Regions from separate parts of the Halomonas halophila genome, predicted to be linked through region 2. Evidence: predicted binding sites of a transcription regulator. Region 2 holds the regulator's gene; each other region holds the start of a gene.
What was found. The regulator FNR, encoded in region 2, switches genes on or off when oxygen is low (the NO sensors DNR and NnrR bind a similar motif). The targets are predictions, from matches to a motif close to TTGATNTANATCAA.
Positions count from the first base shown of each region.

Region 1 (7,477 bases), 340 kb from region 2:
GATGTAGCGGGTCGACAGCTTGGCCGCGGCGATGATGGCGCCGTCGGTGATGTCGACGCCGTGGTGCACCTCGTAGCGTTCCTTGAGGCCGCGCAGGATGGCCACGGTATCTTCCTCGGAGGGCTCGTCGACCAGCACCTTCTGGAAGCGACGCTCCAGGGCGGCATCCTTCTCGATGTGCTGGCGGTACTCGTCGAGGGTGGTGGCGCCCACGCAGTGCAGCTCGCCGCGCGCCAGCGCCGGCTTGAGCATGTTGCCGGCGTCCATGGCGCCCTCGGCCTTGCCGGCGCCGACCATGGTGTGCAGCTCGTCGATGAACAGGATGATCCGGCCCTCCTCCTGGGCCAGCTCCTTGAGCACCGCCTTGAGGCGTTCCTCGAACTCGCCGCGGAACTTGGCCCCGGCCAGCAGCGCGCCCATGTCCAGCGACAGCACGCGCTTGTCCTTGAGGCCCTCGGGCACCTCGCCGTCGACGATGCGCTGGGCCAGACCCTCGACGATGGCGGTCTTGCCGACGCCGGGCTCGCCGATCAGCACCGGGTTGTTCTTGGTCCGGCGCTGCAGCACCTGCACGGTGCGGCGGATCTCGTCGTCGCGGCCGATCACCGGGTCGAGCTTGCCGCTGGACGCCCGCTCGGTGAGATCCAGGGTGTACTTCTCCAGCGCCTCGCGGCTCTCCTCGGCGTTGGGATCGCTGACCTTCTCGCCGCCGCGCACGCTGTCGATGGCGGTCTCCAGCGACTTGCGGCTCACACCCGCCTGGCCGAGCAGCTTGCTCACCGCATGGCGCATCTCCAGCGCGGCCAGCAGCACCAGCTCGCTGGCGATGTACTGGTCGCCGCGCTTCTGGGCCTCGCGGTCGGTGAGGTTGAACAGCTTCATCAGGTCGCGGGACGGCTGCACCTCGCCGTCGAAATCGCCGACCTTGGGCAGGTCGTCGAGATGGCCGACCAGGCCGTCGCGCAGCCTGGCGGCGTCGCCGCCGGCCTTCTGCACCAGCGCCTTGACGCCAGTATCGCTGGCATCGAGCAGCGCCAGCAGCAGGTGGCCGGGCTCGAGCTGGTTATGACCGTGGCCCACGGCCAGCGACTGGGCATCAGCCACGGCGTTCTGCAGCTTGGCGGTGAACTTGTCGATTCGCATAGCGTTTCCTCCGTCGGGGTAGCGGCGCGATTCGGACGCGCCGCCTGTCCCAATGTCATGAGTCTTGACATCTTAAGTGGCGTCAGGATGGCCGGCTTTCAAGTCAGCCGCCGGAGGAAACGCCGGAGGGTTGATATGGGTCAAGCCCGCGCCCGCGAGGCGTCGGTGCCGGCCAGCATCGCGTCGATTCAGGACAACGCCCAGGCGATCAATCCGATGCCCAGCAGGATCACGCCCCATCGCGCCAGCGATACGAGGACCCGCGTATCGTGGTCCACATCGCTCGATGCGGAGGCAGAGGACGTCGCCGCCGCCTCGGGAACCGACGCGTCCTGCGCCAAGGCGACGTAGTCCGGTATGGCCTCATCCCACTGATCGAACAGAGCGGCATCGCAAGGCGCCAGCTGGTCGCGAAGCACCTCTTCGCCGCCCTCGGGCTTGTGCAGCACGGCAGCACCGGCTTCGTGGACGACCCACAGACCGGCGAGGTCACTGTTGATGCCATCGGGCCCCACGGAAAACCGCTCCCAGACTTGTGCCAGTCGCTTGGCATGCTTCTCCAGCGGCGTCCGGACCGGCTTGTCCGTGACCAGCGAGCAGCGCACCCGCATGGTCCCCTCGTCCGGCGTCTCGACCAGCGCGGAATGCGCAAAGAACGACAGCGCCGTTTGATCGAGCATGAACTCCGAGCCGATCAGGCCGATATGGGTCACGCCGTTGTAGAGACAGTCCCGACACAGCTTGAACAGCGAGAAGGCATGGATCTCGAACTCGTGCGTCGCGCCTCCCGATTCGAGCATTCGCTCGACGCTGGCCCTATCGCATGCGGCTATCGCAAACGGCGTGTCCGGCTCATCGTGCTGAATGTACGGCAAGCGGCATCCGGTATCGGGGTGCACCATCACCGGCAAGAAGACCTCCCTGTCCCGCCAATGTCGCAACAAGCCGAGCAGGTCGCCGTCTTCAAGCATCCCCGTCAGCTCATCGAAGGGGTTATCCAGTTGCTGAGATTCCAAGATATGCGTCCTTTCCCTTGAACGTTTCCTACGCCTCGCACCGCCCGCATCACGCACGACCCGACATCGGGCACGGCGTTACAAGGAGGCGGGGCGCTCCAGTGCTTCGACGATCATCGACAGCTGCCGCACCACCTTGGTGCCGGTATCCTCATCCCCGCCGGCTCGCAGGCGTCGCCGAAACTCGGCGCAGATGCCTTCCCAGCGCTCTCGCTCCTCGTCGCTCAGCCTGCCGCGCAACGCCTTGAGCTTGAGCAGGTTCTCCTCGGCTCCCTGGGTCAGCAGCTGGGCCTCGCCGAGGTAGTGATCGTCGATCAACGCCTCGACTTCGGCCTCGCTCATCGCCGGCGAGAGGCCTTCGACCAGCTTGTTCATGTTCCGGTAGCTGCCCTGGAGCCGGAAGACCGGCTCCTCGCGATAGGCATCGTCCTGGGCACAGGCCTCGATGTAGGCCTGATTGACCCGCATCACGACATCGCGCACGTGATACATGCGCGTGATGAGTTCGACGATGTCCTGTCGCTCGGCGGCACTGTAGTCATGCTCGAAGTCGCTGCTCGCCACCTCCTTGCCCTGGGCGAGATCCATGAAGCGATAGACATCGCCCATGCCGTGGTTGACCAGCGGTGCGAGCAGAGGATGCGCCGCGAGACTGTTCTCGATGTAGGACATGGCGAACAGCTCCTGGGTGCCGCTCAGCACATCGCCGAGATTGTAGATATCGGCGCGGTTGGCCAGCATGTCGGGCACCCTGAAGGTCTCTCCCTGCTCGGTATAGGGATTGCCCGCCATCACCACGCCGAAACGCTTGCCCCGCAGGTCGTAGGTCCGCGACTGGCCCCGCCAGACGCCATCGATGCGGCGACTGCCGTCACACAGCGAGATGAACTTCTGCAGGAACTCGGGATGGGTGTGCTGGATATCATCGAGGTAGAGCATGACGTTGTTGCCCATTTCCAGCGCCAGGTTGAGCTTCTCCAGCTCGGCCCGGGCAGTGGAATGGGGCGCCTGCTCGGGATCCAGCGCGATCACGTCATGCCCAAGGCTCGGGCAGTTGATCTTCATGAACACCAGCCCGAGACGATGCGCCACATACTCCATCAGCGTGGTCTTGCCGTAGCCGGGCGGCGAGATGAGCATCAGCATGCCCATCAGATCGCTGCGCCGGGCATCCCCCACCGTCCCCATCTGCTTGGCCAGGTTGTCGCCGATGAGCGGCAGATAGCTCTCGGTGATCAGCTGGTTGCGCACGAAGGAGGTGAGCGGCTTGGGCTGGTACTCCTCGAGTCTCAAGTGGCCACGCTGGCGCTCGAGCAGCTCGTGACGCAAGGCCTGAAGGCGCTCCCAGCCCGGCACCACCTCATGATGCCGATGAAGACGATGCTCGAAATCGTCGAGCTGTAGCTTCAGGTAGCGCTGTTCGATGCGGGGATGATCGCCCAGCAGGCCCTCGACCTCGACCGACAGTCGAACGTCCCGCTCTTCCCAGCGGATACGCTCATCGGCCTCCACGATGGCCATGGCCTCGGGCAGATAATGGCGTTCGTGGCTGGCGGCGGCCTTGTCATGCCAGGCCTCGAGCCAGCGCTGGATGGTCAGCCAGCGCTCCACCGGGCGCCCCGCCAGGGCGGTTCGCAGGCGCTCGAATTCGGGGCGATGCGACTCCCGGCCGAGCGCCTCCTGGAAGGCCCTGGCCATGCGCATGCCATAGCCACTGGCCTCGAAGGCCTCGCCCTCGGCGGCCAGCTGCTCGACCAGGTAACCGGCGGCCGCCTCGATGTCGGCCTCCTCCAGCGACCAGGCCTCGACCAGAGGAAACTGCGCCAGCGAGGTCCGGACTCCGGCGACTAGGTCATCCTTCAGTCGATCGGAGCCCATCGAGCGCGCGAGGATGCCCGCACTGATGCACTGGGCCTGCAGCACGTCGGGCGTGAGCCCACCCTCCGATGCAGACCAACTTTCCCGCTCCAGCCACCAGGCCACGGCCAGGGCACGCGCCCAGGGACCATGACGCAATCCGCCGGCGGCCTTCCTGACGGGCTGCAGGGCGCCCAGGATCCGTGCCGCATCATGATCGTGCACGCCCTTCTCGTAGCCCTCCCGATAGCGGGACGACGCGAAGTCCGCCATCCGCTGCTGCAGGGTCTCGGTATCGGCCACGTTGAGTCCGGCGTCGCCGTGCTCGATGAGGAAGCGATAGGCCAGGTATTCCCCGCGATAGACGCTCGGCGATTCCGAGGGCAGCGTCTGCCCCCACCATGCGCGCAGCGCCTCGAGTTCGTCGGACTCGACGGGCTCCTGGAACTGGGTGCCGGTCAGATGCCACCACAGGCGCTCGTCGCGCGGCAGCATGGTCAGTTCCAGCGCCTGGCGATTGACCGTGAAGCGATGGCGTGGCCCCAGCCGGACCACCTGACCGCCGTCCTCGAACATCTCGGCCTTGTCGCGTACCCCGCGCAGCGCCGCATCCCGGATGGCGGCCAGCCGGGAATCACGGTCGTCCGCCTCCAGCCCGGCCTGCATCTCGCGCAGCCGATCGATCAGCTCGCGCGCCTTGAGCACCATGGCATCCCCGGCGAAGAAGGCCTGCAGCTCCGACTCGTCGTCGAAGCCCTCGCCCCGTCGCTCGAGCCCGCCGAGGATGCGGTCCAGCGCCTGGGTCAGGGAATCCACACGCTGCTGGCGCGCCTCCATAAGCTGGGCCCGTCGCGCGGCCACGCCCTCCTGGGCGGCCTCACGCTGCTCCAGGATCGCCTCGAGGAATCCTTCCTGCTCGCCGAACTGCCCCTCGAGCTCCTGAAGCTGGTCGAGCAGGCGCGTCATGAGATCATCGCACTGCTCGGGCTCGGACAGCCCCGCCAGCCCGTTCGAGAGCCCCTGTTCGAACAGCCGAAGCCGTGACACGAAGCGCGCCTGGTCCTCTTGCTCCAACATCTCCTTGAGGCGCAGCTCCGCCTCGGTGCGCTGCTGGTTGGTGGTCGAGTAGACCGACGACAGGGTGTCGTTGATCTGGATCTCGCGCTCGGCATCCTCGCCGCCCAGAGACGCCAGCATCGACTGGATCAGATCCAGCCCCTCGCTGAGCTCGCGATAGCCGTCGACGGCCTTGGCGAGCGCGGGACGCGAATCCGCCTCCTGCACCGATCGGGACAGCGCTTCCAGACTCTGCCGATAGCCCTGCAGGGCCTCGGGGGTGGAGAGGAAGGCCAGAGTGCGATCGATCAGGCGGCGCTCGGCCGCTTCGGCCTCGGCGTCCATCTCCGCCAGGGCGTCACGATCCACGTAGCGGCGTTCTTCCAGGGTCCTGATATCGCCGCGCTGACGGCGAAGATCCCGCAGGCCCGCCATGAAGGGCTCGGGATGATGCCAACTATCGGGGGTGAAGCCCCGCAACAGCGCCGACTGGCGCTGCCGGCACTCTTCCACCGCCTCGGCGCTGTCGCGCTGGATCTGATGGACCTTCTCGAACTCGTCGAGCACCCTTTCACTGCCTTCGCGCAGCTCCTTGAGCAAGGCGGGAAAGGCCGCTTCCTCCAGACCGACCTCGTCGCTCACCTCGGCGAGCCAGTAGAACTGGTCCAGCAGCCGGTCACAGTGACGGATCAGGCGCTTGAAGTGATCGTCGCTGGCATGCAGCCGATCGATCAGGCTCTGCAGGGCGTTGAGCTCGGCCACGGCACGCACCAGCTCGGGATTGCCGATACGGCTCAGCATGCTGTCGTTGGCGAAGGCCTGCTGGGCATGAAACGTTTCCGACATGAACGGCGTCCGCCAGATCTGCAGCGGATGCACCAGCGACGGCTCCTGATCGGCGCTGAACAGGGCCAGATAGCCATTATCGAACAGCGCGGCCCCGTGACCGATCAACGGGGCATCGGCCTGGCGCTTCACCAGGCTGTAACGGTAGAGCACCACCCGTCCGCTGGCCTGACCATAGAAGGCGAACAGCATGTCCTCCCCGTTGGGCGCCCGTCGGGCCGGCAACGGCCGCAGCGACTCGTCGGGCACGTCGAACAGCTTGTGCTCGCCGTTCATCAGGCAGTAGCCGGCGGGGAAGATCAGGCCATGATGGTCAGGCAGCAGGACGAAGCCGTCATCCAGCGCATCGAGACGCTGCAGCCGGAGCGTCTCGCGATGGAAGACATAGTAGCGATGCCTGGCCTCGCCATAGGGCAGTATCCTGACGATCAGCAGCTCATTGAGGTCGGCGTACTCGAAGCTGGCGTCGTCCAGCGACTGGGAGTCCGACTCCACCGGATCATCGAAGATGCCTTCGCCGCTGTCGGTGTTGTTCTCGATCTTGAAGGTGATGCTGCCGCCGAGGTTATCGACGAACAGGGTGTCGGCGATATTCAGGTGAGGCGCCCGCCCCTGAACATGATCATCGCGTCCCGCCCGTATCCAGCTCACCGCATGGCGATCCGGATAGACGAGTTGGCGCTCCCCCCGGTTATCGACGTAGGGTCCGACATTGCCCTCCGCCGTCAGCTCCCAGCGAAAGACGCGACGATCATCGAGCTTCTCGCCGATCTGGAAGACCATCAGCAGCATGCCTTCCAGCACCGTCAACCGCGACAGCAGCGCATGGCTGTAATACTGCTGCAGTTCGGCGAAGTCGGTGCGGAAGCGCGGGTCATCGAGGAAACTGTCGGCAATGGCGGACTCGCCCACCGCGAAGGTCGATTCGCCATCGCCCTGATCGACCCGATAGAGGCGGAAGACGTCCTCGACCTTCAGGGCATTGCGCAGCCCGAGCTGGACATGGAAGCCGAACAGCAGATGCGAACCGATCCGCACCACGTCACGGGCCACCGACTTCAGCTCGGTGCGGACCCTGCCCCGGCCCAGCACGCTCATCGTGGTACTGCCGAACTCGCGTTCACGCTGGTCGTTGAGGGCCTGGGTGGCCTGATGAAGCCTCTGGCCCTGCTGTTGCAGACGTTTCGTCAACACCGAGAAGGCAGAGCCCTCCTCGACCAGACGTTCGAGGGTAGATTCATGTTGCGACATGGACGACGGATTCCTGACTCGGGAGGGCAATAACGGTCTGCCTCCCCCGCCCGACAGGCCGGGGGAGGCAGAGAGGGGTCACGAGGCCTGGTCGACCACCGACGGGGCGGCGGTGTCCGTCGCCATCATGCGGGTGGCGAGCTGGGAGAGTACGCCTTGCAGGGCCGGAGACTTGTCCATCACCCCCTGGACGCTCTTGCCGATGCCCAGTCCCTTGGCGAAGGTGTCGAAGATCTGGCCATCGCCGCCGACCATTTCGAACTTGGCTCCTTTCAGCGCCTCGGCCATCACCTTGCCGTTCTCGAGGA
Region 1 covers NZ_CP129121.1:3,186,034-3,193,510, forward strand. The annotation lists gene clpB (ATP-dependent chaperone ClpB) at 1-1,143, opposite strand, end outside; gene QWG60_RS14965 (hypothetical protein) at 1,332-2,159, opposite strand; gene QWG60_RS14970 (DNA repair ATPase) at 2,238-7,169, opposite strand; gene QWG60_RS14975 (flotillin family protein) at 7,248-7,477, opposite strand, start outside.
Region 1: clpB (ATP-dependent chaperone ClpB) is a predicted target of FNR. The motif match lies at 1,274-1,287, and genes of this name have one in related genera.

Region 2 (7,477 bases):
TGTTCGACGCCAACACCCTGATCGTCTCCTACGACGCCGCCCGGGGCGAACCGCGCGGCCCGCGCAGGAAGCGCCTCAGCCACGACGAGGCTCGGGAAGCCGGCCACGGCGACTGCATCGACTGCGAGCTGTGCGTGCAGGTCTGCCCCACCGGCATCGACATCCGCGACGGCTTGCAGTACGAATGCATCACCTGCGCGGCCTGCATCGACGCCTGCGACAACGTCATGGACCGCATGGGCTATCCCCGCGGGCTGATCCGCTACACCACCGAGAACGCCCTCGAGGGCAAGCCGTCGCATCTGCTGCGTCCGCGCCTGCTCGGCTACCTGGCCGTGCTGCTGGTGATGATCGGCCTGTTCGCCTGGACGGTCAGCGACCGCATCCCGCTGGGCTTCGAGGTGGAGCGCGGCCGCCAGCAGCTGTTTCAGATGACCGACGACGGCAGAATCCGTAACGTCTATACCCTGACGGTGCGCAACCTGGACCGCGAGGACCACGCCTACCGGCTCGCCGCCACGGGCCTGGAGGGGCTGACCCTCGACACCCGACGCGTCAGCGTGCCCGCCGGCGAGTCGCGCCGGCTGGTGGTGGAAGTCACCGCCCCGCCCGACGCCCTCCAGCGCCCCAGTCACGAGATCCGGCTGCGCCTGGAAGCCGTCGACGCCCCCGACATCGCCCTCGAGCGCGACGGCCGCTTCATAGGAGATACCCGCTGATGACGGCAGAACAACCGCCCATCGCCCCTTGGTACAAGCAGTTCTGGCCCTGGTTCATGATCGGCCTGCTGGGGGCCTCGGTCAGCTTCAGCCTGGTCTACCTGGCCCTCTCGATCCACTACTTCGACGGCACCGTGGCGGAGGACTATTACAAGGAAGGCCTGGCCATCAACGAGCAGATCGCCAAGCAGGAACAGGCCCGCACGCTGGGGCTCTCGGCTGCCCTGAACGCCGACCCGGCCACCGGCGACCTGGTGGTCGACCTGACCGGGGAGTCGCGCCCGGAGCGGCTGACCCTCAAGCTGATCTTTCCCACCGAAAGCGAGCGCGACCGGCGGCTGACGCTCGAGCACGTGCGCGCCGGCCGCTACGTCACCATGCTCGAGACGCCCCTGCGCCACCGCTGGTACCTGCACCTGGAACCCGGCGACGGCAGCGAGCCCGCCTGGCGCCTCACCGGCGAAGCCCGCTTCCCCGCCAAGGCCGAGATCGTCCTGGCGCCCGGAGACTGAGCGGCACCATGACCGCGACCACCGCCACCGCGCCCGTCGAGCGCGCCGCCTGCTATCACTGCGGCGCCCGGGTTCCACAGGACGCCCCCTGGACGATCACCCTCGACGACGCCGAACACCCGCTGTGCTGCCCCGGCTGCGAGGCGGTGGCCCACGCCATCGTCGACGGCGGCCTGGCCGGCTACTACCGCTTCCGAAGCGAGCTGCCGACACGGCCCGACGAGCGCCGGACCGCCCAGGCCGAGACCTGGGCACTGTTCGACGATCCGGGCCTGCAGCGGCGCTTCGTGCATGCCGACGATGAGGGCGTGCATGCCACCCTGGCGGTGGAGGGCATCACCTGCGCCGCCTGCGCCTGGCTGATCGAGCATCGCCTCAACGCCCTCGACGGCGTCAGCGCCAGCGCCGTCGATCTCACCCACCACCGCGTCCGCGTCGCCTGGGACCCGCAGCGCATCGCCTTCTCGCGGCTGCTCGCCGAACTGGCCGCCATCGGCTACCCGGCCCAGCCCTATGAGCCCGACGAGGCCCAACGACGCCTGCAGCGCGAGGAACGCCGCCAGGTGGGCCGGCTGATCGTCGCCGGGGTCGGCATGATGCAGGTGGCGATGTTCTCGATCCCCTTCTACGTGGCCGGCGACGGCGGCCTGGGCGCCGACTTCGATACCCTCTTCCACTGGCTGGCCTTCGCCCTGACCACGCCGGTGGTGCTCTACTCGGCCCAGCCGTTCTTCGCCGGAGCGCGGCGCGACCTGCGCAACCGACAGCTGGGCATGGACGTGCCGGTGTCGCTGGCCATCGCCGGCGCCTACCTCGCCAGCACCTGGGCGCTGCTCGTCGGCCATGGCGACGTCTACTTCGACTCCGCGGCCATGTTCACCTTCTTCCTGCTGTTCGGCCGTTTCCTGGAGGTGCGCGCCCGGCGGCGCAGCGGGCGCCGCGGCAACGCCCTGACCGAGATCCTGCCGCTGTCGGCGATCCGCCTCGGCGAGCACGGCGAGGAGCGCCTCCTGCCCGCCAGCGAACTGGTCGCGGGCGACCGGGTGCTGGTCAGGCCCGGCCACGGCGTGCCCGCCGACGGCGTGATCGAACAGGGCGCCTCCAGCCTCGACGAATCGATGCTCACCGGCGAGGCGCTGCCGGTGGCGCGCGGCGTGGGCGATACCGTGACCGGCGGCAGCCACAACGTCGAAAGCCCGCTGACGGTGCGGGTGACCCATGCCGGACGGGATGCCCGAGCGGCGCGGCTGCTCGACCTCACCGACCGCGCCTTCGCCGAACGCCCGCCCATCGCGCGCCGGGCGGCCCGGCTGGCCCATCACTTCGTGATCCAGGTGCTGCTGATCGCCGCCGCCACCGGATGGGTCTGGTCATTCGTCGACCCCGAGCGGGCCTTCTGGGTGACCCTCTCGGTGCTGGTGGTCAGCTGCCCCTGCGCCCTGGCGCTGGCCACGCCCACCGCCCTGACCGCCGCCCACGGCAGGCTCTATCGCCGCGGCGTGCTGCTGACCCGTGCCGACGCTCTGGAGACCCTGCCGCGCCTCGACCGGATGATCTTCGACAAGACCGGCACCCTGACCCAAGGCGAGATGCGGCTGGAGCGCACCGTGCCGCTGGCGGAACACGACCCCGAGCGTCTCACCGCGCTGGCCGCGGCCCTGGAGGCCCATTCCGAGCATCCCATCGCCCGCGCCTTTCGCCCCCATCGCCGCGCCGGCATCAGTGCCCGCGACGTCACCGCCCGCCCCGGCCTGGGCCTCGCCGGCGAGATCGACGGCCGTCCCTGGCGGCTCGGCCGGCCCGACTTCGCGGCCCCGGACCGAGTGCCGACGAATCCGGACAGCGGTGCCGAGATCGGCCACTGGCTGCTGCTGGCCGAGGACGGCGAGCCACGGGCCTGGTTCGCCCTGGGCGACCAGCCTCGGGAAGATGCCGCCACCACCGTCGCCGCCCTGGCGGCGCGAGGCATCGCGGTGGAACTGCTGTCCGGCGACGCCGAGGGGCCCACCCGGGCGCTGGCCGAGCGACTGGGCATCGCCGAGTGGCGCGCCGGCGCGAGCCCCGAGGACAAGCTCGCTCGGCTGCGCGACTGCCAGGCCGAGGGCCAGCGGGTGGCCATGGTCGGCGACGGCATCAACGACATCCCGGTGCTGGCCGGCGCCGACATCGCCTTCGCCATGAACGCGGCCACCGACCTGGCCCGCACCCGGGCCGACGCCGTGCTGCTCGGCCCCCATCTCGGGCGGCTGGTCGAAGCGCTCGACGTCGGCCGCGCCACGCGGCGCATCATCCGCCAGAACCTGGGCTGGGCGCTGGCCTACAACCTGCTGGCCCTGCCCCCGGCGGCGCTGGGCTGGGTGCCCCCCTGGCTGGCGGCGCTGGGCATGTCGGCGAGTTCGCTGGTGGTGGTCGCCAATGCCCTGAGGCTGGCCCGCCAGCGGCGCGCCGAGAATACCCTCGCCCGGGAGGCATCATGAGCATTCTCTACCTGCTGATACCGCTGTCGCTGATCCTGCTCGGCCTGGCCGTCTGGGCCTTCTTCTGGGCCGTGCGCCACGACCAGTTCGAGGACCTGGAAGGCCCGGCGCATCGCATCCTGTTCGACGATGACGACCCGCCGCAAGGGCCAGGCCCAGCGCACGATGCGGGCGAGCCGAACGCCGCCCACGACCGTGACCGAACCCGGGACAAGGACAGCGACAAGGACGCCCGATGAACCCCACCGGACTCGACCTGCCACCGCTGGCCGCGGCCTTCGTCTTCGGCCTGCTCGGCGGCGCCCACTGCATCGGCATGTGCGGCGGCATCATGAGCGCCCTGAGTTTCGCCGTGCCGCCCAGCCTGCGCCATCCGGTCCGGCTCGGCGGCCTGCTGCTGGGCTACAACCTGGGGCGCATCGCCAGCTACGTGCTCGCGGGCGCCCTGGCCGCCGGGCTCGGCACCCTGGTCGGGCTGGCCCCCGGGGTGCGCCTGGCGCTGCAGGTGCTGGCCGCGACGATGCTGATCCTGATGGCGCTCTACATCGCCGACTGGTGGAAGGGGCTGTTGAGGCTGGAGGCCCTCGGCAAGCGCCTGTGGCGCCGCCTGGAGCCCCTCGGACGGCGACTGATGCCGGTCGTGACGGTGCCCCAGGCGATGGCCCTGGGCGCCGTCTGGGGCTGGCTGCCCTGCGGACTGGTCTACTCGATGCTGACCTGGAGCCTGGCCAGCGCCGATCCGCTGCGCGGCGCGGCGCTGATGGGCGCCTTCGGACTCGGCACCCTGCCGGCGCTGCTGGCCACCGGCCTGGCCGCGCGTCGGCTGGGCGGCCTGATCCGCCACCCGGCCACCCGCACCCTGGCGGCACTGACGATCATCGGCTTCGCCCTGTGGCAGCTGTGGGGGCTGTGGCCGGGCGCGATGCCCCACGAGGCCGGCCACGCCGGGCAGCACTGAACCGCTTTCGCCGTCGCGCTTGACCCAGCGCAACACCGCCCGCTTCCGCGACCGCTAGCCTGATGGCATGCACTCCCGGAATCCTGCCATGCCCGTCACCGCTCCTTCCGACTTCGGCGCCGACGACTACGCCGCGGCGCTGGCCGCCAGCAACGCCGACGCCCGTCCCCTGTCGCTGCATCTGCGCCTGCCGCTGCGCCACGATGGCGACGCGCGCGTCGATCACACCAAGGGCATGGACCCGTTCGAAGTCGACCTGGCCCGACTGGATCGCGAGATGGTGCTGGTGCGACGCTGCCTCGCCCCCGATCGACGGCTCGAGGCCCTGCACTGGGGCGGCAGCCTGCCCCCCTGGCTGAGCCTGTCGCGGATGAGCGGGCTGGTCGATCGGCTGGCCTCGCGCTTTCCCTTCGAATCGGGACATTGGCGCGACTTCACCGTCGAACTCGATCCCCGTGCCACGGATCTTCTCACCCTGCGCCATCTGGAGGCACTGGGCTTCAACCGCCTGAAGCTGGTCATGCGCCTGCCGAGGGCCGACCGCCCGGAAGCCCTGACGCGGCTGCAGTCACGCATCGAGCCGCTGCTCGACGAGAGCGTCCGCATGGGCTGGCACTCGCTGAACCTGGTGCTGATCGTGCCGCCGGCGACGCCCGAGCAGGAGGCCGCCGCGGCGCTCGCCACGCTGATGGCCATGACGCCGCCACGCCTCTCGCTGCGCCCGGACCCCGCCTGGCAGGAAGGCGAGTCGACGCTGCCGGCGACACTGCTGGCTCGGATCGAGGACCGCCTGGCCGGAAACGGCTATCGGTCGCTGGGAGGCGGGTTCTACGCCCGCCACGGCGCCGCGCTGGAGGACGCCCGGGCGCAGACGCGACGCGAGCAGGCCCGCGACCGGCTGGGGCTTGGCCCCGGTGCCATCTCGCGGCTGCCCGACGCCGTGGCCTGCAACGCCGGCTCGGCCGAGGACTATGCCGCGGCGCTGGATGAGGGGCGACTGGCCACCGCATCGGGGCACTGGTCGCGCTGCCGCCGTTCGGGCGCGGGACACGGCTAAGGGATGCTATGCCCGGGCGGGTGCTATCCGCCATAATGGGGAAGGCAAGCCCCGATCAAGGAGGACAGCATGCCCGATATCGCAGCCGGCAGGCGCCGCTCACTGCTGCACGAGACCCGCTGCCGGACCTGCAGCCTGAGTTCCCTGTGCCTGCCCCTGGCCCTCGAACTCGAGGACATCGATCAGTTCGATGCCATCATCCGCCGCCGTCCGCCGCTCAAGAAGGGCGAGTCGCTTTTCCGTCAGGGCAGCCCCTTCACCAGCGTCTATGCGGTTCGCTCCGGCAGCCTCAAGCAGATCACCAGCGAAGGCGGCGGCATGGATCAGCTGACCAACTTCTATCTGCCCAGCGAACTGGTGGGGCTGGACGGCATCGACGAGTCGACCTATCCCGGCTCGGTCATCGCGCTCGAGACCACCACCGTGTGCGAGATCCCCTTCGATCGCCTGGATGCCCTGTCGGAAAGCCTGCCGGAGCTGCGCGCCCAGCTCTACCGCAGCATGAGCAAGGAAATGCGCGACGACCGCCGCATGATGCGCCTGCTGTCGCGCAAGACCGCCGACCAGCGGCTGGCCACCTTCTTCGCCAGCCTCTCCGACCGCTTCCGGCGCCGCGGCTACTCCGCCTACAGCTTCCGGCTCTCCATGTCCCGGGCCGACATCGGCAACTACCTGGGGCTGGCCGTGGAAACCGTCAGCCGCATCCTGGGCCGCTTCCAGCAGCAGGGCCTGGTGGCCGTCTCCGGCCGCGAGGTGAACATCCTCGACCTGGACGCCCTGGCCGAGCTGGCCGAGGAAGAGGGCTGCCGCTGACAGCGCCAAGCGCCAAGCGCCAAGCGCCAAGCGCCAAGCGCCAAGCGCCAAGCGCCAAGCGCCAAGCGCCAAGCGCCAAGCGCCAAGCGCCAAGCGCCAAGCGCCAAGCGCCAAGCGCCAAGCGCCAAGCGCCAAGCGCCAAGCGCCAAGCGCCAAGCGCCAAGCGCGGCAGGATGATGTCATGGCCATTCCTGACGTCAACGAAGAAACCCACAGGACTCGACGTCCCGTGGGTTTCTCATTGGCTTCCTCGACATCTGCCGCCCGTTACTGAGCAGCCGGGCGCTTGCCGCTAGGCGCTACTCACTCGTTATGCAGATCGATGCGGTCGGCCTGCATCTTCGCCTGCTTGTCCTCCAGCCCGGCGAAGTCGAACAGCTCGCGGTCGGCCAGCTGCGAGGGGGCGACGTTGGTGACCGCCTTGAACATGCTTTCCAGACGGCCGGGATGCTTGGCCTCCCACTCGGCGAGCATCTCCTTGACCACCTGACGCTGCAGGTTCGGCTGCGAGCCGCACAGGTTGCAGGGGATGATCGGGAAGGCCATGCGCTCCGAGAACTCGGCAATGTCGGCCTCGCGGCAGTAGGCCAGCGGGCGGATGACGATGTTCTTGCCGTCGTCGGAGAGCAGCTTGGGCGGCATCGACTTGAGGCTGCCGCCGAAGAACATGTTGAGGAACAGCGTCTCGAGGATGTCCTCGCGATGATGACCGAGCGCGATCTTGGTGGCACCGATCTCCTCGGCATAGCCATAGAGGGAGCCGCGGCGCAGCCGCGAGCACAGCGCGCAGGTGGTCTTGCCTTCCGGGGTCTTCTCCTTGACCACCGAGTAGGTGTCGCGCTCGAGGATATGGTAATCGACGCCGAGCCCGTCCAGGTACTCGGGCAGCACATGCTCGGGGAAGCCGGGCTGCTTCTGGTCGAGGTTCACCACCACCAGCG
Region 2 covers NZ_CP129121.1:2,847,099-2,854,575, forward strand. The annotation lists gene ccoG (cytochrome c oxidase accessory protein CcoG) at 1-719, shown strand, start outside; gene QWG60_RS13430 (FixH family protein) at 719-1,231, shown strand; gene QWG60_RS13435 (heavy metal translocating P-type ATPase) at 1,240-3,708, shown strand; gene ccoS (cbb3-type cytochrome oxidase assembly protein CcoS) at 3,705-3,947, shown strand; gene QWG60_RS13445 (sulfite exporter TauE/SafE family protein) at 3,944-4,666, shown strand; gene QWG60_RS13450 (oxygen-independent coproporphyrinogen III oxidase) at 4,755-5,723, shown strand; gene fnr (fumarate/nitrate reduction transcriptional regulator Fnr) at 5,793-6,536, shown strand; gene ttcA (tRNA 2-thiocytidine(32) synthetase TtcA) at 6,840-7,477, opposite strand, start outside.

Region 3 (7,477 bases), 290 kb from region 2:
GCGCGACGTGGCCGTGACCATCGACGCCGAGGAGGTCGACCGCCTGGAGCTGTCGCTGGAGGTGTTCCGCGCCGTCTACGAAAGCGAGACCTGCCGTGGCTGGGGCAAGTTCGGGCTGGTGGTCCAGGCCTACTCCAAGCGCGCCCTGCCGGTGCTGCACTACCTCAATCGCCTGGCCGAGCACCAGGGCGACGAGATCCCGTTGCGCCTGGTCAAGGGCGCCTACTGGGACAGCGAGATCAAGGAATCCCAGCAGCTGGGCGTGGACGGCTACCCGGTCTACACCCGCAAGTCCGCCACCGACGTGGCCTATCTGGTGTGCTCGCGCTTCCTGCTCTCCGACGCCACCCGCGGCCGGATCTTCCCGCAGTTCGCCACCCACAACGCCCATACCATCACCAGCATCCTCGAGCAAGCCAACGCCGCCGACCGGGCCTTCGAGTTCCAGCGCCTGCACGGCATGGGCGAGGCACTCTACGATGCGGCCCTCAAGCGCGCCCCCCAGGGCACCTACTGCCGCATCTACGCCCCCACGGGCGCCCACAAGGACCTGCTGCCCTACCTGGTGCGCCGGCTGCTCGAGAACGGCGCCAACTCGTCGTTCGTCCACCAGCTGGTCGATCCCAAGGTGCCGGTGGAATCGCTGTGCGTGCACCCGGCGGAGACCCTGCGCCAGTACGATAGCCTGGCCAACCCGCAGATTCCGCTGCCCCGCGATCTCTACGGGCCCGGTCGCCCCAACTCGAAGGGGGCAAACCTCAACATCCGCAGCCAGTACCAGCCGCTGATGGATGCCATGGCGACGCACATGGACACCGTGTACGAGGCGCGCCCGCTGCTGGCCTTCGACGTGGCCAGCGACCCGGCGCAGACCCACGAGGTGACCGCGCCCTACGACCGCCGCCAGCGCGTCGGCACGGTGCTGTGGACCACCAAGACACAGGCCGAGCAGGCCCTGGACGCCGCCTGGGCGGCCTTCCCGCGCTGGGAGGCGACGCCGGTGGGCGAGCGCGCCGACATCCTGCGTCGCTTCGCCGACCTGATGGAGGCGAACATGGCGGAGCTGATGGCGCTGTGTTCCCGCGAGGGCGGCAAGCTGCTCACCGACGGCGTCGACGAGATCCGCGAGGCGGTGGACTTCTGCCGCTACTACGCCGTGCGCGCCGAGGAGCTGTTCGCCGAACCGACCCGCCTGCCGGGGCCGACCGGCGAGTCCAACGAGCTGATGATGGGCGGCAAGGGCGTGTTCGCGGCGATCAGCCCCTGGAACTTCCCGGTGGCGATCTTCTGCGGCCAGATGGTCGCCACCGCCGTGGCCGGCAACACCGTGCTGGCCAAGCCCGCCGAGCAGACCTCGATCGTCGCCCATCGCGTCGTCGAGCTGCTGCGCGAGGCCGGCATGCCCCGCGACGTGGTGCAGCTGCTGCCCGGCGACGGTCCCACCGTCGGCAGCGTGCTGACCAGCGACCCGCGCGTCACCGGCGTGGTGTTCACCGGTGGCACCGACACCGCCCAGGTCATCAACCGCGCCCTGGCCAACCGCGAGAACGCCGCGCTGCCGACCCTGGTGGCCGAAACCGGCGGCATGAACGCCATGATCGTCGATTCCACCGCCCTGCCCGAGCAGGTCGTGGCCGACGTCATCCATTCGGCCTTCCAGAGCGCCGGCCAGCGCTGCTCGGCGCTGCGCGTGCTCTACCTCCAGGACGACGTGGCCGACCGCGTGATCCAAATCCTCGAAGGCGCCATGGCCGAGCTTCACGTGGGCGACCCGCGCGACCTGGGCACCGACGTGGGCCCGGTGATCGACGAGGACGCCCGCCGGGGCCTGCAGGCGCACATCGACCGGCTCAAGGGCGAGGGTCGGCTGCTGGCCGAGACCCGGCTCGACCCGGCGCATACCGCCGAGGGCACCTTCATTGCCCCCAGCGCCTTCCAGATCGACGGCATCGACGCCCTGGAGCGCGAGCAGTTCGGCCCGGTACTGCACATCGTGCGCTACAAGGCCCAGGACCTCGACCGGGTGATCGAATCGATCAACGGGCGCGGCTATGGCCTGACGTTCGGCGTGCACAGCCGCAACGAATCCTTCGCCGAGGAGATCGCGCAGAAAATTCGCGTTGGCAACGTATACGTCAACCGCAATATCATCGGGGCCGTCGTCGGGGTCCAGCCGTTCGGCGGCCAGGGCTTCTCCGGAACGGGCCCCAAGGCGGGTGGGCCCCACTATCTTCTGCGGTTCGCCACGGAAAAGACGGTGACGATCAATACCGCCGCACTCGGCGGCAATGCGTCACTGCTTGCGCTGGGAGACGAGTGATCCCCGCTCGTCGGTAACGACAACAAACTGAAGGAAGTCCCTCATGGTCGAAAACAACGCCACCATAGGCTTTACATTCGCGCTGTACCTGATCGTGATGCTCGGCATCGGGATCATCGCCTACAAGCGCACCAGCAACCTCTCCGATTACATCCTCGGCGGGCGCTCGCTGGGCCCCTGGACCTCGGCGATCTCCGCCGGGGCCTCGGACATGTCCGGCTGGCTGCTGCTGGGCCTGCCCGGCGCGGCCTACGCCAGCGGCCTGTCCGCGGGCTGGATCGCCGTCGGCCTGCTGGCCGGCACCTGGCTCAACTGGCTGCTGGTGGCACGTCGGCTGCGCGTCTACAGCTTCCGGGCCGATGACGCCCTGACGATCCCGGACTTCCTGGCCAAGCGCTTCCGGGATAACAGCCAGCTGCTGCGGGTGATCTCGGCGGTGTTCATCCTGCTGTTCTTCATGTTCTACACCAGCTCCGGCCTGGTGGCAGGGGCCAAGCTGTTCGACACGGTGTTCGGCTTCGACTACACCCTGGCGTTGACCATCGGCACCCTGGCGATCATCTCCTACACCTTCTTCGGGGGCTTCCTAGCGGTGTCCTGGACCGACCTGATCCAGGGCCTGATGATGGCCGCGGCGCTGCTGATCGTGCCGGTCGTGGCGCTGACCGAGATGGGGGGCCTGGGCGGCAGCGCCCAGGAAATCCTGGCGGCCAACCCGGACATGCTGAAGTGGTTCACCGACGCGTCCACCGGCGAGGCGCTGTCGGTGATGGGCATCGTCAGCTCGCTGGCCTGGGGCCTCGGCTATTTCGGCCAGCCGCACATCCTGGCCCGCTTCGCCGCCATCCGCAGCGAGAAGGACATCCCCACCGCACGCCGCATCGCGGTGAGCTGGAGCGCCCTGGGCCTGCTCGGTGCCATGGCCGTGGGCCTGCTCGGGACCGTCTACATGGCGCGTGACCTGGGCGACGGCGAGACCATCTTCATGGTCATGGTCAACGCCATCTTCCACCCGGTGATCGCCGGCGTGCTGCTGGCCGCCATCCTGGCCGCAGTAATGTCCACCGCCGACTCCCAGCTGCTGGTGTCGTCCTCGGCGCTGACCGATGACTTCTACAAGGCCATCTTCCGCAAGGATGCCACCCAGGGCGAACTGGTGTGGGTGGGCCGCTTCGCGGTCATCGGTATCGCCGTCATCGCCTACCTGCTGGCGCTGAACCCCGACTCCACGGTGCTGGGACTGGTGTCCTACGCCTGGGCAGGCTTCGGTGCGGCCTTCGGCCCGGCGCTGATCATGTCGCTGTTCTGGCGCCGCATGAACACCTGGGGCGCGCTGGCCGGCATCGTCGTCGGCGGCGTCACCGTGGTAGCCTGGGCCCAGATCTCCGGCGGCATCTTCGATCTCTACGAGATCGTGCCCGGCGTGATCTTCGCCTACATCGCCATCGTGGTGGTGAGCCTGGTGACCGAGGCGCCGACCGACGACATCACCGCCGAGTTCGACAGCCTCGAGGAAGCCGCCTGATCGCGGCATCCGGACGAGAGAGCAAGCAAGAAGCCGCCTGCGGGCGGCTTCTTTCGTTTCGTCATCCCGTCGTCACGTCCCCGGGGCGGCGAGATCACCCCATCAGCCCCCTGCCCAACAGCGCCAGGGCGAACAGCGGCAGGGCCGCCCGGCTCCAGGTCGTGCCGGAGAATCGCCACAGCCCCCGCCCACCGACCGACATGACCACCGGCCGCGCAAAGGCGCCACCCAGCGCCCAGATGCCCAGCAGCACCAGCACTGACCGCCAGGGCCAGTCGAGCCCCTGCACCAGCGCGGGTTGATACAGCAACCATACCGACAGCCCCGCCGCCGTCAGCAGCGCGACCAGCGGCCTGTCGCCCGCCCCCAGCCTGGCGGGAAACCGCGTCTCGAAGCGCATGGCCATTCCCTCTCGCCGTCGCCTGTCTCACCGATCCAGTGAAGCCGAAAACCTCGAGATCGGCGAATCCTCGCAGGAAATGTGAAAGCTATACGTCTCCTGTACATCATAAGTCCCTGTCGGCAGGCGCTTTCGTTAAAGCAGGAGAAAACCGCCAGGGGTTTGATAGAAAAATCCTACAAGACATTTAGAAACAGTGTTTTTATACTGACCACATTCCATGCGATGACGCCGAATCGGTCGGCGTCGGCATCCAGGACGAACCAGGGAGGTTTCCACATGAAGATGACCCGTCTGATCACCGCCACCGCCATTGCCGCCGCCGGCCTCGTCGGCGCCCAGTCCGCCATGGCCTACCAGGCCGGCGACATCTACGTGCGCGGCGGCATCGCCAAGTCCGAAGTCAACGACGACATAGGCTCCCTCAACGGCGACGATATCGACGTCTCCGACGAGCGCGGCTTCTCCTACGGCCTGGGCTATCAGTTCCACGACAAGTTCGGCGTCGAGCTCAACGGCACTCAGGACATCGAGCACGATGTGGCCATCGGCGGCACCAACGTCGGCTCCGTGGACCGCCGCCCGATCAACCTGATGCTCAACTACTACCCGCTGGGCGGCACCGGATCGCGCATCCAGCCCTACGCTGGTGCGGGCCTCAACTACACCGACTTCAACGACGTGACGGTTGCCGGCCTGGATGTCGATGACTCCTACGGCGCCGCCGCCCAGCTTGGCGTGGACTTCGCCCTGACCGACCACCTGCTGGTCGGCGCCTTCGCCAACTACGCCGATGTCAGCCCCGACATCGAGATCAACGGCCAGGATGCCGGCGACATCGACGTCGACCCGGTCACCGTCGGCGGCGGCTTCACCTACCGCTTCTGATCCGCGCCACGCCATGACCACCAAGACGCCGGGCCCCGTGCCCGGCGTCCTGTTTTGACGTGCATCAATTCAAGCCGCGAACCATTTTGCCTTGAGTCAAATCGGCGCCGCGGCGCACCCCGTAGACTGGAGCCCTCGCTTACCTTCACCGAGGAGCCAGCCTCATGCGCCGCACCCTGATTTCCACCCTGATCGTCGCCACCGGCCTCGCCGCCAGCAGCCAGGTGCTCGCCTACGGCGCCGGCGATATCTACACCCGCGTCGGCGTGGCCAAGGTCGCGCCCAAGAGCGATAACGGCGATCTCGCCAGCGGCACCTATGAGGTCGACGTTCAGGACGACAACGGCTTCGCCTTCACCCTGGGCTATCGCTTCACCGACAAACTGGGCATGGAGCTGCTGGCCGCCGAGCCCTTCGAGCACGACATTCAGCTCAACGGCGCCAACCTCGCCTCCACCAAGCACCTGCCGCCGACGCTGACCCTGCAGTACTATCCGCTGGGTGGCACCCAGGCGCGCGTGCAGCCCTATGCCGGCGTCGGCGTCAACTACACGCATTTCTCCGACGAGCACATCGACGGCGGCGATCTGGAGCTGGAAGACTCCTGGGGCGCGGCCGCCCAGCTGGGCGTCGACCTCCTGATCGACGAACACTGGGCCCTCAACGCCGCCGCCTGGTATCTCGACATCGACACCGATGCCGAGCTCGGCGGCACCGACATCGGCAACGTCGAGATCGACCCGCTGGTGGTGATGGGCGGCATCAGCTTCCGCTTCTGAGCCGCGTCGACATGCCATGCAAAAGGCCCGCCGAACGGCGGGCCTTTTGGCGTGCGAGCCGCGTGGCGAGTGTCGGCGCCGCTAGCGGGCGGTATGGCGCGACAGCCCCAGCGCCTTGAGCGTCTCGTCGTCGAGGCCGTGGATGGCTTCCACATCGGCCAGGCGGGCGTGATAGTCGGCACTCAGGAAGGGCTTCCCGGCCAGGAGGTGGTCGAGATACTCCCGCGCCGGCCGCAGCGCCTCGCCGGTGGTACCCGGCGCGGCCACATAGACCCAGGCCTCGATGGGGCCTTGCCCCGTGTGGATGGGCAGGCGCAGCCGATCGTAGTCGTGGGGGTAGCCCTCGAAGGGGTCCATGCACTCGATCTGCTCCGGGGCGAGCAGCTCGAACAGCGCTCCCTCGACCCGCTCACCGTCGGCGGGCACCACGTTGGCGTGGCTGATGCCGGCCACTCGCGAGGCCTTGTCGAAACGCAGGGCATGGTCGCGCAGCACCCCGGGCAGGGCACGCCGGGTCGTGCCGATCCGCGCCTCGATCCGGGCGGCGTTCATGTTGCTGCCGTAGGCGAAATAATAGGGCATGGGCGACTCAGTTCTCGGTGACCAGCTGGTCGATCCGCTCCACCACCTTGCCCATCAGCACCCGCTGGCTGGCCTTCGCCCCTTCCTGGATCAGGTAGGCGTCCACGGCGGGGGCCACGTCGCAGCTCGCCGGCATCGGTGCGCGCGCCTCGACCAGCGCCTCGAGCCGGGCGATGAACACGAAGCGCAGCCACTGGGGCAGCGACATCGTGTCGATGCAGAACGGCTGGGAGCTGTTGAAGGCCTCCGGCGCGGGCTGCTCCATGCGCCACAGGTCGGACGCCTTCATGGTGGACTCGAGTTCGCGCAATGCCTGCTCGAGTTCCTGATGAACGGTCATGGGGAAATACCTCTGATCTGACTAGGGGACCATTATCCCGCGCCTGCACGATGCGGGCCACCCCCCGTCACGCCGGCGCGGCGGGCAGCACCTTGCGCAGGAAGTCCCGGGTTCGCGGGTCCTCGGGTGCCTGGAACAGCCGCGAGGGCGGGCCCTGCTCGACGATGCGCCCGCCCTCCATGAACACCACCCGATCGGCGACGTCCCGGGCGAAGGCCATCTCGTGGGTCACCACCAGCATGGTCTGGCGCTCGGCGGCCAGCTGCTTCATCAGCGCCAGCACCTCGTCGACCCACTCCGGGTCCAGCGACGAGGTCGGCTCGTCGAACAGGATCACCTCGGCCTGGGCGGCCATGGCGCGGCCGATGCCGACCCGCTGCTGCTGGCCGCCGGACAGCGAGGCCGGATAGGCGTTCGCCTTGTCGGCCAGGCCGATGCGCTCGAGGATCTCCCGAGCCCGGGCATGGGCCTTCGCCTTGGGCCAGCGATTGACCACGATCAGGCCCTCGGCGATGTTCTCCAGCGCCGTCTTGTTGGCGAACAGCGCGTAGTTCTGGAACACGAAGGCGGTGTGCCGACGCGCGGCCAGGATGTCGGCGCGGCTGGCCCGGGTCACGTCGACCTCAAGGTCGCCCAGGGTCAG
Region 3 covers NZ_CP129121.1:2,557,208-2,564,684, forward strand. The annotation lists gene putA (bifunctional proline dehydrogenase/L-glutamate gamma-semialdehyde dehydrogenase PutA) at 1-2,320, shown strand, start outside; gene putP (sodium/proline symporter PutP) at 2,364-3,845, shown strand; gene QWG60_RS12020 (hypothetical protein) at 3,940-4,251, opposite strand; gene QWG60_RS12025 (OmpW/AlkL family protein) at 4,525-5,133, shown strand; gene QWG60_RS12030 (OmpW/AlkL family protein) at 5,298-5,912, shown strand; gene QWG60_RS12035 (gamma-glutamylcyclotransferase family protein) at 5,994-6,494, opposite strand; gene QWG60_RS12040 (YqcC family protein) at 6,502-6,834, opposite strand; gene QWG60_RS12045 (amino acid ABC transporter ATP-binding protein) at 6,902-7,477, opposite strand, start outside.
Region 3: QWG60_RS12030 (OmpW/AlkL family protein) is a predicted target of FNR. The motif match lies at 5,188-5,201, and genes of this name have one in related genera.

Region 4 (7,477 bases), 1.6 Mb from region 2:
TACCAGGGGCCGGCTGCGGGTGCGCTCCATCACCGCATCGATATCACGATCGATGACGTTGTTGTAGGCGCACCCGGATGCGATCACCAGGGACAACCCTGCCAGCGTGGCCAGCAGCAGCCAGGGATCGATCTGGCCCTGGGCGGCCAGGAAGAAGCCGCCCAGTACCGAGATGGCGTTACCGCCGATGATCCCTGGCTTGGTCAGCGCCAGATAGTCCCGACGCCGCGAGGAGGTCGCCATTACCCGATCATCATGTTCAGGTGAAGGTTGTACATGATCCATAAGGAACCTCCAATGACCAGGACCAGGATCGCCACGGTGAAGACGAAGGAGGTGAAGTTCCACCCCTCATCGGTCTTCGTGCTCATGTGCATGAACAGGATCAGCTGCACGAGCACCTGGGCCACGGCGGTGGCCACGATGATCAGCAGTGTAGCCGAGGTCGAGAGCGAGCCGGTCATCACCACCCCGAACGGGATGATGGTCAGCACGATGGACAGGATCAGCCCGATCACATAGGACTTGACGCTGCCGTGGCTATGCTCGGCATGGGAAGCTTGACCGCTCATATCACAGGACTCCCATCAGGTAGACGAAGGAGAAGACGCAAATCCAGACGATGTCCAGGAAGTGCCAGAACAGGCTCAGGCACATGATCCGCGGACGCGTCATCTCGGTCAGCCCCTTCTGCTGCAGCTGGACCAGCATCACCAGGATCCAGATCAGGCCGAAGGTCACGTGCAGGCCGTGGGTGCCGACCAGGGTGAAGAAGGCCGACAGGAAGCCGCTGCGATCCGGGCCGTAGCCGAGGTGGATCAGGTGCTGGAACTCATAGATCTCCAGGCCGATGAAGCCCGCGCCCAGCAGGAAGGTCACGGCGAGCCATGCCTTCACCTTGTTCACCTGATCGGCGTTCATCGCCAGCACCGCCATGCCATAGGTGAAACTACTCACCAGCAGCAGGAAGGTGCTGATCAGGATCAGCGGCAGGTCGACGATCTCTGCGGGGGTCGGCCCACCGGCCGTGCCCCGGAGGAGCACGGCGTAGGTGGCGAACAACGACCCGAAGATGATCAGGTCGCTCATCAGGTAGACCCAGAAACCGAAGACCTTGGTGCCTGCGGCGTCGTGGTGATCATGCTCGTGAGCATGATCGCCGTGGTTGCTCAGGGTATCAGTAGACATTTAGGCCTGCCCCCCTACCTGGGATGCATAGGATGAAGACTGCCGAACGTCACGCTCGACGCGCTGACGATGCTCGCGCTCGATGCGCTCGACTTCCGCAGCGGGCACGTAGTAGTCCACGTCCTCGCGGAAGACCCGCGCCAGGAAGACCACGAACATGCCGATGCCGCTGGCGATGGCCAGCCACCAGATGTGCCAGACCAGGGCGAAACCGAAGGCGGTCGACAGCAGACCCAGTACCGGACCTTCCCAGGTGTTCTTGGGCATGTGAATGTCCTGGTACGGCGCCTCGGACAGCGGCTGCTTGCCACCGTTGCGCTCTTTCTTCGTCCAGTAGTCGTCGACGCCCTCGATCTCCGGCAGGTGCGCGAAGTTGTAGAACGGCGCCGGCGAGGAGGTCGCCCATTCGAGGGTGCGCGCATCCCAGGGATCGCCGGTGACGTCCTGGTTCTGCTTGCGATCGCGGATGCTGACGTAGAACTGGATCAGGGTGCAGGCGATACCGGCGGCGATGATCAACGCACCGACCCAGGCCACGATCATCAGCGGCTGCCAGTCACCGTTCTCGTAGGACTGCATGCGGCGCACGGCACCGAAGAAGCTCAGCACGTAAAGCGGCACGAAGGCCATGTAGAAGCCGACCAGCCAGCACCAGAAGGAACGCTTGCCCCACTTCTCGTTGAGGGTGAAGCCGAAGGCCTTCGGGAACCAGTAGGTCAGGCCCGCCAGCATGCCGAACACCACGCCGCCGATGATGACGTTGTGGAAGTGGGCGATGACGAACAGGCTGTTGTGCAGCACGAAGTTGGCCGCCGGAATGGACAGCATCACACCGGTCATGCCACCCAGGGAGAAGGTGATGATGAAGCCCAGGGTCCACAGCACCGGCGAGGTGAACTCGATCCGGCCGCGGTACATGGTGAACAGCCAGTTGAAGATCTTCACGCCGGTGGGGATGGCGATGATCATCGTCATGATGCCGAAGAAGGCATTGACGTTGGCGCCCGCGCCCATGGTGAAGAAGTGGTGCAGCCAGACGATGAACGACAGCACGGTGATGGCGACGGTCGCCCACACCATGGTGCCGTAGCCGAACAGACGCTTGCGTGCGAAGGTCGCGATGACCTCGGAGAACACGCCGAAGGCCGGCAGGATCAGGATGTACACCTCAGGATGGCCCCAGGCCCAGATGAGGTTGACGTACATCATCATGTTGCCACCGAGATCGGTGGTGAAGAAGTTCATCCCCAGGTAGCGATCCAGCGTCAGCAGCGCGATGGTGGCGGTCAGGATCGGGAACGAGGCGATGATCAGGACGTTCGCGCACAGCGAGGTCCAGGTGAAGATGGGCATGCGGAACAGGGTCATGCCCTTGGTGCGCATCTTCAGGATGGTGACGAAGAAGTTGATGCCGGTCAGGGTCGTGCCGATACCGGATATCTGCAACGCCCAGATCCAGTAATCCACGCCGACGCCAGGACTGTAGTCGAGCCCCGATAGTGGCGCATACGCCAGCCAGCCGGTCTTGGCGAACTCACCGGCGAACAGCGACACGTTGACCAGGATCACGCCCGCCGCGAACAGCCAGAAGCTCAGGTTGTTCAGGAACGGGAAGGCCACGTCGCGCGCGCCGATCTGCAACGGCACCACCAGGTTCATCAGGCCGATGACCATGGGCATGGCGACGAAGAAGATCATGATCACGCCGTGGGCAGTGAAGATCTGGTCATAGTGCGAGGGCGGCAGGAAGCCCTCGGCCCCGGCCGACGCCATCGCCAGCTGGGAGCGCATCATGATCGCATCGGCGAAGCCGCGCAGCAGCATCACCAGCGCCACGATGAAGTACATGATGCCGAGCTTCTTGTGGTCGACGGAGGTGACCCACTCGTTCCACAGATAGCCCCACTTCTTGAAGTAGGTGATGGCGGCCACCAGCGCGAGCCCACCCAGGACGATACCGGTAATGGTCGTCATGATGATGGGATCGTGCGTCGGGATCGCCTCTAGGCTGAGTTTTCCGAACATGATTTACTCCGCTGCCTCCGCGCTCATGGGCGTGCCGTGAGACTCGGCCGAATCGCCGTGATCGTCGCCATGACCACCGCCGTGACCGCCGTGACCGAAGCCATCGGCGTAGCTGTCGGCGTACTGGGCCATGCGCTGCTCGTGATCGCCGCCGGCATGGAAGCTCTTGATGATGCTCTCGTAGAGAGAGGGGGATACCTCGGAGAAATACTGGATCTCGTTGTCCTCGGAAGGCGCAGCGAGTTCGTTGTATTCCGCCGGGTAGGTCAGGGACTCGGACGACTCGCGGACCTTGGCCACCCAGGCCTCGAAGTCTTCCTGGGAGCCCACATGGGCGTCGAAGGTCATGCCGGAGAAGCCCGCACCGCTGTAGTTGGTGGAGCGACCGGGATAGACGCCCGGCTCATCGGCGACCAGGTGCACGTCGTTGTCCATGCCGGCCATGGCATAGATCTGACTGCCCAGACGCGGGATGAAGAAGGCGTTCATGACCGAGCCGGAAGACACGCGGAAGCGGACCGGCGTATCCGCGGGGAAGGCCAGCTCGTTGACGGTGGCGATGCCCTGCTCGGGATAGATGAACAGCCATTTCCAGTCCAGCGATACCGCCTGGATCTCGATCGGCTCTTGCTGCTCTGCGGTCGGCTCGATGGGCTTGTGCGGGTCAAGGCTGTGCGAGGTGTACCAGGTCAGCACGGCCAGGAACACGATGATCACACAGGGAATGAACCACACGACCGCCTCGATCAGATTGGAATGGTGCCAATCCGGGCGGTAGGAGGCTTCGCGGTTACTGCGGCGATAGCGCCAGGCGAAGAGCAGCGTCATCACGATCACGGGAATGACCACGATCTGCATCAGACCGAAGGACGTGAGGATCAGGGTTCGCTGTTCTTCCCCGATCTGGCCCTTGGGGTCCAGCAGCGCCGAGCTGCACCCTGCCAGCACCAGGGGCAACACCGCCAGCAGCAAGACTCCGAGCTTGCGCAGGGGGGGAGTTCGATTCATGTTTCGACCTCGTCAGGCTTGGCGACAGGATAAATCCTGCTGACTTGTAGCAAGCACGCTACACAAAACCGAGACCTGTCCTGCGCCGGTTGACCCATGACCGCAGCAAAGGCTAACCATCGTGGAAAGGGCTCGGCTCACTCATGGCCAAACCCCCGCGAACGCCGCTATGGGGCGCGCGAGAAAGGGTCCGGCCGCGGGGAACGTATTGTGTAGTAAACGAGGAAAGGAGGAAAGGGACGATTTGCCGCAGCGTGTCGCACCGGCGATAACGCCGGCGCGGAAGGGAACGTTCGGGTCGCCGTCAGAGCAACCGCTGTAGAATCAATGGCCTCAGTAGCCGCCCATGCCCCGGGGCATGAAGCCGATGTGGTTCTCCACCGAGCGGGCGCCGGGCGCGTTCTCCGCCGCCACCTGCACGGCGAGACGCTGCTCCTGGCTGTCGACCAGCCCCCACAGCTGAATCTCACCCTCGCTGACGATGATGTTGAGGCGCTCGACCATCACCCCGGTATGACGCTCCACCTCCTGGAGAATCGCATCGCGGATCTCGCGGTCTTCGACGCTCGCCGCGGCACGGGGTTCCGCCACCGAGAAACCGCGCAGCAGATTGGCCCGGCTGACGATGCCCACCAGCCTGCCATCGCGCACCACCGGCACCCGCTTGATGCGATGCTTCTCGAGCAGGCGCGCGATCTCGTGAACCGGCTTGTCCTCATCGATGGTAACCGGTTCGCGGGTCATGATCTCGTGGGCCAGGCGGCCATGGGTCTTGACGTACTCGCCGGGGTCGTTGACCTCGAACATGCGCAGCCACCAGGCCTTGTCGCGCCGCTCGTCTTCCGCGCGGCGAATCAGGTCGCCCTCGCTGACGATTCCCAGTACCCGCTCGTCCTCGTCGACCACCGGCACGGCGCTGATGCCGTGCTCCAGCAGCAGGCTGGCAATCTCGCGCACCTCGCTGTTCGGCGACACGGTGATCACGTGTGGGGTCATGACATCTGCGGCGCGCATGGCAACTCCTCCGAGGCGATGAGAGTGAATGCGAGGACGCTCCCCGCCCCCTCAACATAGCAACTTCCCGCCACTCGTCCTTGACCACGAGCAAGTCTCGAGACGCTCTCAGTCGCCCGCTTCCTCGGCGATCACCTGATCCACCTCCTCGAGTCCGGCGAAGCGCGCCGGGCGCACCATGCCCTGCTTGCTGGCATCCACCACCAGCACCCTGCGCTGGGCGGTGGCGATCGCCGCCTGCTTGGGCGCCACCTCGTGGAAGTGGAAGCAGCTCAGCCCCTGGCGCTCGTCCACGCCGGCCGCGGTCAGGAACGCCTTGTTGATCCCGAAGCCCCGGATCGTCTCGCTCATGTCGTCGCTGGAGAACGAACGCGACGAGGCATGATAGACCCCACCCAGCAGCCACAACCGCACCCCCGGGCGCTTGCTGACCGCCTCGGCGATGTTCAGCGCATAGGTCACCACCGTCAGCGACATGTCGTCGGGCAGGCTGGCCGCCAGCGGCGCAAGGGTCGTGCCGCAGTCGATGAACAGAGTGTCTCCTTCTTCCAGCGTGGCCAGCGCCCGCTCGCACAACCGCCGCTTGGCCTCGGCGTTGCGGTCGCGCTGCACGGCCAGGTCGTAGACCGGGGCATGACGCGGGTCGCCGGCCAGCATCAGGTGCCCGCCGATCAACGCCAGGCTGCCGTCGGACCCCGCCAGGTCGCGTCGAATCGTCATCTCCGACACCCCGCACAGGGCCGCCGCCTCGGCCAGACGCAGGCTGCCGCCCTGCCCCAGCGCATGCTGCAGGCGCATCAGCCGCCCTTCACTTCGTTCGTTCAACGTATCCCTCTCCTGGTGCTGTCCACATCCCTCGAGGCGGCCGGCGCCGCACTCGTGCTCCGCGTTGACGCCCCCCCCCCTTCGCAGGGTTGCGGCGCCAAATGTGATTAAAATAACATTGTCATGTTACTCAAATAACAAGCTCGCCGCTCGCCATCCCGTTCGCCCCTCACGACCGGGCGCATGATCTCCCCGTCGACGTGAGCGACGGCTGGCCGCGTGCCAGGCACCTCACCCGACAACAACCGTCATCGACAACGTTCAGAGAAGCCATCCCCATGCCGATTTCCCTCGCCCCCTGCCACCGCGTCTCACTGGCCGGCCTGCTGCTGGGCGCCACCGCCCTGCCCGCCGCCGCCTCCGACGACGCCTCGACCTTCACCCCCCAGTGGTCGTTCGCCAACGCCTCGATCAACTACCTCGACTGGTCCGACGGCACCGAGGCACGCACCGCGAGCAACGCCGCCAAGGGCGACTTCTTCTACCTCGAGCTCGAGGGCGGCGTCGGCTTCGACTGGGGTGAATTCTACGGCTTCTACGATTTCGAGAACCCGCAGAACGACATGTCCGAGGAAGACGGCCGCGACAACCGCCGCAGCGCCGCCAAGGTCACCTCGCACATCTACCTCGGCGATACCCCCTTCTCGCTGTACTTCCACGTCTACGATTTCCGCGACTACGGCTTCGACAGCGAGGAGCAGGACCGCATCGCCGGCCTCGGCTATCGCCACACCTTCGCCAACGGCCTGTGGTTCAAGCCGTTCATCGGCAAGGCCTGGGTCGAGAGCGACGGCAACAGCTACAGCGGCGAGAACGGCTACATGGCCGGCTGGGTGCTAGGCTACGACTTCGAGGCCTTCGGCGAGGCCTTCAGCCTGACCAACTGGCACGAGCAGACCTTCGAGCGCGACGACGAGTACCTGCGCAGGAACTACGTCAACGGCCCGGCCAGCGAAGTGGGCACCAACGGCGCCGTGGCGCTGTGGTGGCACCCCATCGAGGAGATCACCACCGGCGTGCAGTACCGCTACGCGAACAACAAGCTGGGCACCGCCGGCGACTATCAGAACGCGATGATCTATACCGTCAAGGTCAACTTCCTGTAACCTCCCGCGCCTCGTGACCCATCGCCGGCCCCGAGGCGCGACCCGCGCGCCTCGGCCATCAACCACAAGGACATCCCCATGACCTTGCTCATGAGCCTGATCGGCATGCTGACGCTGATCGCCATCGCCGTGCTCTTCTCCAGCAATCGCCGCGCGATCCGCCTGCGCACCGTGGGCGGCGCTTTCGCCATCCAGGCCGGCATCGGCGCCTTCGTGCTCTACGTCCCGGCCGGTCAGGCGGTGCTCGCCACCGTCTCGGATGCCGTCAGTCAGGTGGTACTCTACGCCAACGACGGCATCGACTTCGTGTT
Region 4 covers NZ_CP129121.1:1,197,992-1,205,468, reverse strand. The annotation lists gene cyoE (heme o synthase) at 1-243, opposite strand, end outside; gene cyoD (cytochrome o ubiquinol oxidase subunit IV) at 243-572, opposite strand; gene QWG60_RS05445 (cytochrome o ubiquinol oxidase subunit III) at 574-1,188, opposite strand; gene cyoB (cytochrome o ubiquinol oxidase subunit I) at 1,189-3,213, opposite strand; gene cyoA (ubiquinol oxidase subunit II) at 3,217-4,221, opposite strand; gene QWG60_RS05430 (CBS domain-containing protein) at 4,555-5,235, opposite strand; gene QWG60_RS05425 (DeoR family transcriptional regulator) at 5,344-6,060, opposite strand; gene QWG60_RS05420 (outer membrane protein OmpK) at 6,339-7,166, shown strand; gene QWG60_RS05415 (NupC/NupG family nucleoside CNT transporter) at 7,245-7,477, shown strand, end outside.
Region 4: cyoA (ubiquinol oxidase subunit II) is a predicted target of FNR. The motif match lies at 4,261-4,274, and genes of this name have one in related genera.